DNA from 3 places in the Sporomusa sp. 246TCP1 genome. Region 2 is predicted to be linked to each of the others. Evidence: riboswitches for the same ligand, from Rfam matches in the RefSeq annotation. Region 2 holds a riboswitch; each other region holds the start of a gene.

What was found. Region 2 has a riboswitch for cobalamin ahead of AC1ECB_RS25655 (REP-associated tyrosine transposase). Riboswitches for the same ligand answer to the same signal wherever they lie in the genome.
Region 1: another riboswitch for cobalamin. It lies ahead of AC1ECB_RS13405 (nitrogenase iron protein NifH); the one in region 2 lies ahead of AC1ECB_RS25655 (REP-associated tyrosine transposase).
Region 3: another riboswitch for cobalamin. It lies ahead of AC1ECB_RS10035 (hypothetical protein); the one in region 2 lies ahead of AC1ECB_RS25655 (REP-associated tyrosine transposase).

What each region holds. Positions count from the first base shown of each region.
Region 1 covers NZ_CM170492.1:2,894,395-2,898,598, forward strand. Annotated here, with positions in the region: gene AC1ECB_RS13395 (nitrogenase component 1) at 1-774, opposite strand, end outside; gene AC1ECB_RS13400 (nitrogenase component 1) at 771-2,021, opposite strand; gene AC1ECB_RS13405 (nitrogenase iron protein NifH) at 2,047-2,898, opposite strand; cobalamin riboswitch at 3,311-3,492, opposite strand.
Region 2 covers NZ_CM170492.1:5,435,718-5,439,921, forward strand. Annotated here, with positions in the region: gene AC1ECB_RS25640 (class I SAM-dependent methyltransferase) at 1-91, shown strand, start outside; gene AC1ECB_RS25645 (methyl-accepting chemotaxis protein) at 147-995, opposite strand; gene AC1ECB_RS25650 (hypothetical protein) at 1,323-1,916, shown strand; cobalamin riboswitch at 1,969-2,137, shown strand; gene AC1ECB_RS25655 (REP-associated tyrosine transposase) at 2,261-3,028, shown strand; gene AC1ECB_RS25660 (hypothetical protein) at 3,498-3,809, opposite strand.
Region 3 covers NZ_CM170492.1:2,033,180-2,037,383, reverse strand. Annotated here, with positions in the region: gene AC1ECB_RS10045 (VWA domain-containing protein) at 1-602, shown strand, start outside; gene AC1ECB_RS10040 (hypothetical protein) at 752-1,063, shown strand; cobalamin riboswitch at 1,558-1,741, shown strand; gene AC1ECB_RS10035 (hypothetical protein) at 1,920-2,780, shown strand; gene AC1ECB_RS10030 (4Fe-4S binding protein) at 2,781-3,728, shown strand; gene AC1ECB_RS10025 (2-hydroxyacyl-CoA dehydratase subunit D) at 3,721-4,204, shown strand, end outside.

The sequences.
Region 1 (4,204 bases), 2.5 Mb from region 2:
GCCGAACGAGATGTCTGTCACCGCCACTAATGTTTTAAACAATCGCCGCATACCCCACATTCCTATCGGCACATGTAAAACATAGGGAATTGCATATTCTTGCTGCATATATTGAGCCAGCCCCGCGCCTTCATGCGATACGACAATATTCAACGCGGCGGCAGACATGTTCTTAAAGTCGCCCAAATTCATCTTTGCCAGCGGCGAACCATTGATAGTAAGACCGCACGCTTCCAGTTCATTCATCAGTTCAGTCAGATGCGCCGGACTGCCAAGACTGAGCGGCGTATACCCGATGATATTGACCTGGTTATTCTTTTTCTCCCGCTTCTCCAGAAAATGCTTCCCCAAGTCCAACAGTGTCTGATGAACACCGGAGTAGTAGTCTTTGAATCCCTCCGTAGAGAGCGCCATGGCCGGCAAGCCTGTCTGCCGGCTCAACTCATCGGCAACTGCCGCAATATCGGTCCCGGTCAACGCCGGTATAGGCGTACCAATAATAGCGGTAAATTTCGTCTGACGGTTGTGCGCACAAAGAGTTTGTGCCTGCAGCAGGAATTCATCCGCCGCGCCCATGACGGCTTCCAACTCCCCCAGCTTGGAACAGAAAAACAAGGTCTGCCGCAAATCCCTGATCTCATCGCATTCGATGATTGCGCTGCTGCATCCGCCTGACGAGTATAAAAGGGTAAGCGCCTGCATCGCATACAGAACCGAACATGCGCCTGAATAGTCGCTTGCCAGCGAAGGAAGGCGAGTTAATTTCATTGTCATCTCATCGCCTCCATAATTTCCGTGATTCCCTCATAACCGAAACGATAGTCGGCACTCACCAGAATTTCTTTGGCTTTCGCACAATAAAACGCTGCTTTTTCGCCAATGGCGACATCGATTTCAGCAAACCCGCCCGCCTGCGTTTCGCTGGTCACGTTTGAAATCAGATATACCTGCGCCTGGCTTCCTATGGCGAGAAGCGCATTGATGTACGCCCTATCGTTTTTATTCACGGTATCCGCAAATATTGTGGAAACAGAAAAGCCAGCCAACGTCAGAGCATAGGCGAGTTCGAAAGACCTTGCTCCAATTCCCACCGCAATTTGTTTGCCTGCTAATGTCGCAGCAGTTTGTGCCGCCAACTGATGATAGGCTTTCGAATCCTGGCTGAAATCCCAGGTTGTATGTAGCGCCTTCATCAATGCCCCATAGCTGCCTTTGATCTCTTTCATATTGTAGCAGGCAGGCAGAAATACGAAAGGTATGTTCCAATTTTTCTGTATGCCCACTGCCAAGTCATAACCAAAGCGATCCAAGGCAATGTTCAGTTTGCCTGTTGTCATTTCCTCAAATTGTTCGTAAGAGTCCAGCGCGGCAAATTCTCTGATTTCCCCGTCGGAACAGTAGTGCATAAGCATCTTTCTTAGTCCGGAAGTTTCAGCAAGCTTCCCTGCGTCTCCCAACAAGTGAATGCAGTTATTGCTTCCGCTCCGATTACCTTGTTGCAACAAATCGATAAAAATATCACACAGCCGCTCTTTAGGCAGCGTCCGTCGCCGGGAAAGCGGCCCCCGCTCAAAGACCTTCACCGGTATCCCGTATTTACTTTCTACGCGTCCGGTTATACTGGCAAAATCAGTGCCGGCAAGAATATCGGCACAAGTAACATACACAATGATCGCTCTTGATCGGCGCGAAGCCGCCAGGTCTGTAAGCGATTCTTCCAAATTTTGCAGATGATTGCCGGCAGTAAAATCATTGCTGGATATAGGGTGCAAAAACAAGCGTTCTTGCAAACTTTTTTTCGCAGCTCTGAAGTATAGCACCCGTGAACAGGATGCAGGACCGGCCGCTACTACGTCAATGCCCGGCACAGCCAAGGCCAGATTAACCAGTTCTCCACAGTCGTCATCCGCTATGCCCCGGTCAAAAAAGCTATCAAGCGGTATTGTATCTGTCACAGCCGAAAGATTGATCTTCTCAATACTATGGCTTCCCTGTTTATAACCTGCACAAGACAAATTCATTTCCTCCCATTTCCGGCCCCGCTATTTATGCTTTTGCCAATTCCAGATCAAGCATATAGTGACTGAATGTTTCCAGTTCATCATCATTCAGCGCTCTTATGTGCGTTTGACCCTGATGTTTAGCAATGACCCCTGCCAGTTCTTTAAAGAAACCAGCGGCTTCTGAATCCGGATACTTTTCCAGCACGGTTTTGCCTGCCAGTTCCGACAGGGTTATTTCCCGGCTGAACGGGACATCGGCCACTACCTGCGTACCCGTCAATAAGGCAAACTGCTCCACTGCCTCACGCTTCGACTCACCGGTCCTGCAATTGTGAATTAATCCCCCCAGCGTTACGGACCGTGCTCCCTGACTTCTGCTAATCGCTTTCATGATGTTATTGGCAGCATATAGCGACATGAACTCCGCTGATGTCACAATATAAACGGTATCTGCATATCGTTCGCGCATCGGAACCGAAAAGCCGCCACACACAACATCGCCCAGCACGTCATAGATAACAGCGTCCCATTCCTCCCGCCAGAGCTCCAGGTACTTCAATTCCTCCATCATGGTGATGATCCCCCTGCCAGCGCAGCCAATGCCGGCCTCAGGCCCTCCCGCCTCGATGCAGTCAACACCGCCAAAACCCGAAAAAACAATATCGTTCCTGTCAATCCCCTCTGGTTTTATCTGCAATTGTTGCAACACGGTAGGAATTTTACGCCCCACCAGGCAGCGTGCGGAATCCGCCTTCGGATCGCATCCGATATGTAAAGTCTTACAGCCTTGGATCGCCAGCGCTGCGGAAACATTGGCGGAAACTGTGGATTTGCCAATTCCACCTTTGCCATAAAACGCAATCTTTAAACAGTCTTTCTCATTTTGTGGATTCATGTACATCCCTTTCTATGCCAAAAGGCTGCAACAGTCAGCATTTTGGCACCCCCTACTGCAGCCGGAATTCATTGCGTACAAACAATATCACTGACAACGCAAACTACGCATCTACTAGAAATTTTTGCTTGCAAAATTACACGTTTACATCCGGTAATTTCCTGTTAGAATTTATAATCTAATTGCAGGCGATACACCTGATCTTCCACTTGTGCGCTGGACGGGCCTCTTCTAAATCTTCTACCTGTACTGGACAGCAACTATACCTACTACGAATAAAAAATCTCCCGGCCATAGGCGGGAGATAGAAACAATACCTCTGTTGTATTAAAAAATCCCGGCGTAAAACGCCGGGAAGAAATACCATACAACATGTATGTACTTAACCCCCTCCCCATCGCTCGTAGGTAAAACGGTGATTGACAGACAGGCAGTTCTCCTGGCTCTAGATCATCGCTCGTCCAAACCTTCCCAAGACGCGTGTCTCAGTGGCATACTTTGGATTCGCTCCCTATTACAGTGGCGGGACCGCGCCGGCGTTACACCGGTCTTCCCTATTAAGCCCTCGTGGGCACCTATCTCAACACTATTTAATTGTCCTGAAAGTACATTACTCCATAATTTGCTTTCATAATAGCATTTTTTGTAATGATGTGTCAATTTTTTTGTAAAGTTTGCGGCAGTGGAACGGTCTGGTTGGCCCAAGCTCCGGCGGGCCTTGTTTTTCGTTCCTGTCGAGACCCCGCGCATTGGGCGGGGCCAGCCGTCGTTCCCCGTCCCCCGGCAGTCCGGGCGCGAGCGGCAGGATTCTTTCATAACGAAAGTCCGGGAAGGATGCTGACAGTTTTGGCTGAAAATGATACTATAACCTTTATTGGGATATATTCACATTAAAAGGTGAACATGATAAAACGACCACTTTTTAAAAAACGGCAGTGTGTCACTTTAATGCTGAGTGTTTCTAAATAAAAAGAGTTAAACTTACGATATCAAATTATTCATCAGCATAGCAGAAAAAAATACAAAATGTATTTATAGATGGAGGTGTCTTATGCTTACACTTATACTATTACTCATTGCATGCTTTATAGTATGGAAATTAACAAAAGCAAAACCAACCCAAAACCTGTCTTCAACGATCAAAATCGTCCAAGAGCGCTTGCCTGGCTCAAAAGTCCGAAAACCTTCCCGTGACTACCAAAACATAGAATATGATAAGGATGGGTGGGTACACATTCAAAACCCCGATTTCTTCGGGCAATACTCGAAATCGCCAAATGACAAATTCTCAATAACTTGGTCTGAC
Region 2 (4,204 bases):
GATTACCAGTTATCTTGAGAGCATTGCGGTCAATGGCTTAATCACCGAGAAATGGCGGGCTAAAGTAGCGTGGATTTTATGGAAAGTGTAAAAATTTAAGAGCCTATCTTTGATAAGAGTAGGCTCGTTAGAGGATCATCCTGCAACTATCTGTATTGGCTTACATGAGTTTCCAACATTTTAGCACCGGCATTGAGACGTTCTAATACAGCCGATATCTCTTGGGTGGTGGCGGCTTGTTCCTGGCTGATTGCCCCAGCTGCTTCTATCGAAGTATTAAGCTCAGCAACAGCTTGGGTCATTTCCTGTAAATTGCGCTGGATATTCTTTGTGGCTTCCTGGGATTGGTCGGCAAGCTTTCTGACTTCTTCGGCAACAACGGCAAAGCCCCGGCCGTGTTCACCGGCCCGGGCAGCTTCAATGGCTGCATTTAAGCCTAACAAGTTAGTTTGCGCTGCAATATTTTTTATGAATTGCAAAATTTCTGTAGAATGTTTATTTTTTTCTGCCAAATCGCTGGATAAATGGAATAGACGTTGCCCGGAGGCTGCAAGTTCACTGGCACTGCCTGCAATTTGATGAACGCTGTCAGCTGCCTGGGCGGTTGCGCTAACGATTTCCTCTACATTTTTAATCAAATTAAGGCTATGATTAAAATCAATGCCTGAACTTAATGTTCCAATAATTTCTTTATTTATCCCATAAATCGGCGTAAAAATTGTTTTTATTGGACGCCCGTAGACTTCCGGGGGGATATCCGCATAAGTATTAGCACCGGTACGGATACACTCTTCCACGGTTTGTATTCCTTGAATAGGTTTGCCTGTAGGAAGGTCTAGTTCAAATTTTTTGGCACGATAATAACCGAGATATTTTTTTAAATCAGTAAGTCCAACAGCCATGTCTTCTCTAACTATTTGATTTAGGTATGGGAGAACCAGTTTAAAGGCAGCTAAAATGGCCTCATTGGTTACGGGTTGATCCTCATGTTGCATAATTAACTCTCCTCGCCAATTTAATAGTTATTGTTTCGATAATTCGTCATTTTTTTAGGATATCCTTTTAAAAAAAGTAGCTTTTTTGACAAGACAAGGGGAGCAAGATAAAGAGCAGCTAATTAAAGTCAAGCCTTTAAAACAAAAAGTAGAAATTGAATAAAGTAAAAATAAAATAAACTTAATGTACAATATTAAGTTTATTTTTTAAGTTGATTTTTGTTTTGTATTGTTTTAATATGAGAAGGAGAAATATTTGTAAATATACCAAATATTTAACTGTTTAGGTAGTAAAAAACATTGAAAACATATTAGGGGTGTTAGTCATTGCTCAAACTTTGTAAATTGTTTTTAATCAGTTTGGCGTTTTTGGTTTCCCTAACGACAATGTGCTTTGCCAATACTATTGATACTCCTCAGTTAGCTTCTGAACAAATAGCGGCTAAAAAAATTTCAGTTGTCGTCTTTGCTTCTCGTAGCATACGTAATGACACTAAAACTATGAATACTCTAACCGCCAACATGGAGAAACTGTTTGATCCACATAAATACAATATAGAAATATTTGGGAAAGGACAGCAATCTTCAGCGTTTGTAGAGTTTACCGAAAGATTTCTTTCCAATCAAAAACCATTTATAAAAAAAGAAGATTGTTTTCAATATGCGAAAGATACTGACTCTGATTATGTAATATCTATTTTGATATATCCGATAGATGCGAGAGGATACGTAAGTAGATTTTCAATTTCTAGGGATTATAAAATGCAAGCTGATATAAAAGGCTTAGATGTTAAAAATAATAAATATATGTATAATCAAACTTTTATTTCGAAAAAATTGGATAGTCTCCGTCCCAGTACAGAAAGTGTTCTGAAAAATATGAGAGATGGATTATTATTACCGGAAGAATTGAAAAAATGATAACAAATACCTCCAACACTACTGGGAACAAGTAGGTCAATGGCTGCAAAACTTAATACCAATCGGTATAGGTGCTCTGAGGGGCTTAATAGAAGTCCAGTGTAAGACTGCCACTGTAATGGAGAGCAAGCCTGAGAAATGCCACTGGGAGGAAAGTCCCGGGAAGGTTCAGGCAAGCGATGAACCAGAGCCGGCAGAACTGCCTAAATGACAATCACCGCTAGACTCGCGAAGAGAAAACACGGGGACAGGGGAAATGTTTTAATTATTCAACTATTAACGTATAAACGGTGTCCCTGTCCCCATGTTTTCCCCCGAAGTAAGATAAAGATGGGGGTGAATGAATGCCAAGAATAGCAAGAAAAAAGAGTAAAAGTGGAATCTACCATATAATTGTGCGAGGAATAAACCGTCAGACAATCTTTGAAGATGAAGAAGATTGCAACCAATTACTTGAGGTACTACAACAATATAAAGAAAAAAGCGGATATGAGGTTTACGCATACTGTTTGATGGGAAATCATGTACACTTGTTGATGAAGATAGGAATAGAGCCATTAGAACAAGTAATGCGCCGGATATGTGGGAGCTATGTGTATTGGTATAATAATAAATATCAAAGAATAGGCAATTTATTTCAAGACCGTTTTAAGAGTGAACCAGTAGAAGATGATCAATACTTTCAAATCGTACTAAGATATATTCATCAAAATCCAGTAAAAGCGGGAGTAGTAAAGCATGTTGAAGAATATAAATGGAGTAGCTTTCACGAATATGTAAATCAAGCAAATTTGGTAAATATAAATGTGCTGTTTGGGATGATAAACGACGATAAAGAAATAATGATAGACAAATTTATAGAATATATCAATGAAATAAGCGAAGATGAATGTTTAGATATTGATAATGAGGTCAGGCAGAAAATTATGGACGAAGAAGCCAAAATAATAATAAAAACGGTATGTAATTTAAAAACTGCAATGGATTTGCAGCGGCTGGATAGTCACACAAGAAATACGTACTTAAGAATTCTTAAGCAGCAGCATAACCTATCAATTCGACAAATTGAAAGACTCACGGGAATTAATAGAGGCATTGTTTTAAAAGCATGAGGGCGGTGTCGACAACCCCGTCCCCTGGACACTTCCATAAGGTGGTGCCCCGGCACCCCCCGTACCTCCCGTAACCTCCCGGCCTTTGCCGGAAAAAGCGTTCCGTAGGAGAAAAGCCGGGCGGTATTCCGTTAAAAAATCCGTACTGTTTGAGCGTAGCGAGTTTACGGATTTTAGGAATATCGCCCGGCTTTTCAGCTTTTGGAGGCTTAGGGCATAGACCTTTTTTTACTTTTGGGGCAATGCCAAAAGTAAAACCCCCTTGCTTGAAGGGATAACACGGGGTCAGGGGGGATGTTTTAATTATTCAACTATTAGTGTAGAAACTGTGTCCCTGTCCCCATGTTTTTGGAGATGGTACTCTAATAGGGAATAGATCAAAAGACTAGGTCCTTTGATTACACATTAACAAAAAAGCCAGAATAGTAGACTGCTATTCTGGGCTTTTTTTACTCTGTACTTTTCGCTGTCAAGGTTTTAGACTTGCTCCGCCGCCAGGAATGAACTGGCAGGGCAATGCCAAGGAATGGGTTGATAAAGCCGAACAGGCCGGTTGGAAAGTGATGCGCGATCCATCGTAGCCGGCAGTTGGAGCAATACTAGTGCGGTCAAATGACTTTATTTTGTCGGCTACATTTTGCCGGAAAGATTGCAGTGAAGAAAGCTCAATACTACCAGGATAATTGGCTGATGAACAAGATAAATAAGCAGCGACTGGCGGCCCAGCCGGCTTAGGGTGTGTATTGCGGGAAAAACGAGAACTAGCCTTTGGGATAAGCAAGGCTGATTTTCATTTTTTATTAGTGTCGGTGCGGAAATTTTGTCTAGTGAAAAATCATTGTTGCAGTGAAATACTTTTTCTATCAAAAATAGAAGAAAATTATTTGATAAATTAACACTATTTTCGATAAACAAAGCTAAATATTTAGCTAAAATTAACTTCTAAACTGCATCTAAATCGGTTATAATAAACATAGAACATAAAGAACGCCCCTGTGACCAGCAGGGACGTTCGGAGAATACCGGAGGTTAACGGAACACTTCGCGGATAATCTGATAAATTATCCACAAAGCGCCGTTTGAAACCGTTAGTTTAATCCACTTGGTTTCAAAACGCATCGGAATCACCTCCCGTATTCTGTTTTGGAGCAGGCTGCAATCCTGCTCCTTAAATAT
Region 3 (4,204 bases), 2.6 Mb from region 2:
TTAAGCAGGAGGACTTGCGGCAGAAAGTCCGGGAAAAACGCATCGGCAACACCTTTTTATTTGTGGTGGATGCCAGCGGCTCCATGGGGGCCCGAGAACGGATGTGTGCCGTAAAGGGCGCCATTTTTTCCATGTTGCAGGATGCTTACCAGAAACGGGACCAGGTTGGCCTGGTTGCTTTCCGGCGGGAAACGGCCGAGGTTCTGCTACCGGTTACCCGCAGCGTGGATTTAGCGCAAAAATGCCTGCAGCAATTGCCGACAGGCGGAAAAACTCCGCTGGCAGAAGGACTGGCTACCGCATTTACAGTACTGCAGTCGATGCAGAAGAAAGAAAAAGAAATGCAGCCCATCCTGGTATTGGTGACCGACGGCCGGGCCAATCGCAGCAAGGCGGGCGGCGTGGACCCGGTTGCCGCTGCGGTCAATATGGCGGAGAAAATTAATTTGGCCGGATTAACCAGCGTGGTCATTGATACCGAGATGGATTTTATCAAGCTGGGAGTAGCCCGGACTGTGGCACAGGCAATGGGCGCCGCCTATTACCGTCTGCAGGAGTTGTCGGAACAAAAAATCCTTCATATTGTGAAGAAGCTGGGCTAGGAAAAGAGGATGAAGGGCAAGCAGCTGGCTCCAAGCTGCTTAAAAAAATAAAGCTTAAAATATTTTTGTTGACTCTATCCTAGGAAGATACCTTATCATTTTAGACAGGTTAAACGATTTGACCTAAAATATAAAATGAGGTGATTTACATGGCACATCCAAAGTATGAACTGCCAAAAACTCCCCATGCGGAATATCGTTATAAGATGGCGATGAAACATGTGGAAGCGGCGAAAGCTGCCGGGAAATCTTCGGAAGAAATCCACGAGATGTTTAACAAAATCATGAATTACGATATTGATAATTTAACAACTAACGACGAAGCCCACAAAAAATATCATTCTGCTGTTGCCCATGCCAAAAAAGCACTGGAAAACGGCAAGTCATCGGAAGAAGCCCATAAGATTTTCCAGCAGGTGCTGGAATCAAAAGGCGAAGGCCACTGCCATAAACACGAATAAAATACATAAGCGCTCTCTGCAAGCAAATGAGACCGCTTAAAAAGAAAACACGGCCTGCGCCAAAGGTTTAGCGCAAGCCGTGTTTTACTAATTTTTGTAGTCAACCTGGACCGCAATTTGTGTAACATATTCTTTGGGGTTAGCGGTGGCCCAGTAATTCCTTAATTGGCTAATGTAATCATCGCCGATAATTTCCAGATTATTTAGCTTTAAAGTCAAGCAACTTTTTGATTGCACTTTTATAGTTGCTGTGGTACCCGTCAGGAGTGGCAATTTTGGCATAGAGTCCTTGCGGTTTGATTTGCGCCTGGGGGTATTCGTCAGGATAGGAGATGCGGGTGAAGATCCGGGTTATTGCCAGATAGTTTTGCTTTCCGCGTGGCGCACAGCGGTCTTCAATATAAATAAAATTCTCCTTGACTCTACTACGGGTATATACTTTATAATTACCTTCATATAGGAGTGTGTCAAATATACTGATTTGAATTGCAAAACTGAATACCGATGAGATAGGTGCCCCCAAAGGGGGCTTAATAGGGAAGACCGGTGCAAAACCGGCGCGGTCCCGCCACTGTAATAGGGACAAATCCAAGATATACCACTGCAGCGAAAGCTTCGGGAAGGTTTGGACAAGCGATGACCCAGAGCCAGGAGAACTGCCTATCTGTCAATCACCGTTTTTTACCCACGAGCGATGGGAAGGGGATTATTGGAACAATCTACCCTTTACGGCTATTAATTTATGCCGGGATTTTTATTTGGATGGTTCTTTTTTGTAACAACCCCCTCCCCAGAACCTATGGGAGGGGGTTGTTTAAGTGGTGATGCTTAAAAGACAGCAGGAAGTGGGAAAGAAATGATTTCTAAACTTGCAGGCATTGTTCTATTGCTAGTTATTTCTTTTCAGGGCTGCGCAGAAAGCAGTAACATTGAAGATACTGCCTTTCTTTGGCTTGAATACGGCAAAAAGATCAATGAAACGAACGGCTCGATAACGCAAACTGTATATCTAAATAGCAGTTCTGATTCGCTAACTATTGCTGACATTAAAAATTTAACAGCATTTTATTGTGACGGACGACAGAAAGGTGAAAAACAATATTATATCATCCCGATAGAACAAAAAGACGGCCTTTATTTCTTAAGGGTCAATACTTCCACTCAGTTTCTTTATTATGTATATGTTACAGGAACCTGCGCCCAAGAACATTTTACAGCCCAGATAGCATTTCCTCTGTATGGAGATGGGTTAGATAAAAGTATAAAAAAGGAACCGGTGTTGCTGGAAAGTTCCAAAACATTTACGTCCATTGACCTGGTGTCAGCCGGGAATTTCCCCTGGGCTCAGACTGGCCAAACATTCCAGTTCCTATATAAGCCAATTCATCCGTCCGGCTATCCTGTCCAAGAAATGAAACTCATCGACATAGGCAATAAAAGTTATGAAAAACTTATGCCTGGTGATGATGGTAGGTTTTCCTTTACTCCGCCCCATGATCAACGATTAGATGACGGCGGATATCATGAATATAAAGAGACAATTATCTATACGGAAGAATTCGTGGGAAATGAAGTATATAAAACTTCAATGAATTTTCTCCTGCGCCGCTCATTGTCTGCTCACAATAATCTTACCCTGGGCTTATGTTTCTTCTTTGCTGTAATGGCAGTTATTTCAGGTGTTGTACTATTTCGAAGAAGGAGTTTTAAGTATTAAATGATAGGTACAATACGCTTGCTAATACAAAATCTTATGTTTGTGGTATGGACTTATGGCGGTCGCATTGGCTTGAATTTTGGGTATTCTATGCCCTGCTTTTCCTGCCCTTATGTTCATGGATGCGCTGGAAACTGTTATCTCATGGCGCTGCAGGGACAATGGGGGGTTGGCTTCTATTTTCCCGAGTTGCTTTCCTACAAAGGGTTTAAGGTAATACTGTATTTTTTGATCTTTGCTATTTTAACAATCGTATTGTCAAAAATATGGTGCGGCTGGATATGCCCGTTCGGTACATTGCAAGACTGGTTGTCCCAACTCAGAAAGAAGCTGGGAATACGGGAAACAGAACTTTCCTGGAAAACCCGGGAGCGCCTAAAGCCGGTTAAATATGTATTACTGGCACTGCTTCTTAGTATTCCGCTGCTGATTACATATGCAGGACTACATAGCGATTTTTACTTATTCTTCTGTCAGATTTGCCCGGCAAAACCGATTATGCCTCTGTTTGTTGGGGATACGCGAAATTTCGCGTTGGACTTTACGAACACAATCACCTTGACCTTTTCCGTAATATCCATAATGATTGCAGCTGGTACGCTGATAGGAAGTTTTTTCAAAGACCGATTTTTTTGTCTATTTTGCCCAATGCTGCCCTTGATTCAAATGTCTAAAAAAATCAGTTTTATCCGGTTTGAAAAATCGGTGCATACCTGCTCGGGCTGTGGTAATTGCCAAAGAATGTGTCCTATGGATATTAGGGATGTTCATCTTGAAAAGACGGAAAAAAACGTTATGAGTGAAGACTGTATGCTTTGTATGAGATGTATTGAGGCTTGTCCTGAAGACAATACATTGACTGCAAAATTTCTTAAGTACAACATATTTTCTTCGTCACGAAAATATGTTGCCCAAAACTATCAACAGGGGAAATCATTGGATGAATAAAATTGTGCAAACAGAAGAAGAACGCCGCATAAGACAGCGAACAAAAGTGTATGAAAAAACTTGTGAAGAATATTGTCATGAAATTAACGTATTGAAAGAAAGAACTGACTATACCCCGGAATTTGACTATTTTTTAGATTTATTAGCATGTCCTTTACAGCCAGACCAACTACGGAAAAGAGTAGGCCGTCCGCTAATCGGACTTTTTTGCATCCAAGCACCATTTGAGCTGTTTCATGCTTTTGGGGTTCATCCGGTAAAACTATGCAGCGGTTCCTATTCAGCGCAGCGACTTTCCGCAGCATATCTGCCTGTGCTTATGTGTCCCATGCTCAAGGCATATATTGGCAGTATGAACTTTGGTGCCGCAGCACCTTCCTGTTATGATGCTACGATTGTACCGACAACCTGCGATTGGGTCGTGAAGATGCCTGAAATAGTGAAAGAAAAAATCGGACACTTACATTTTCTCGAAC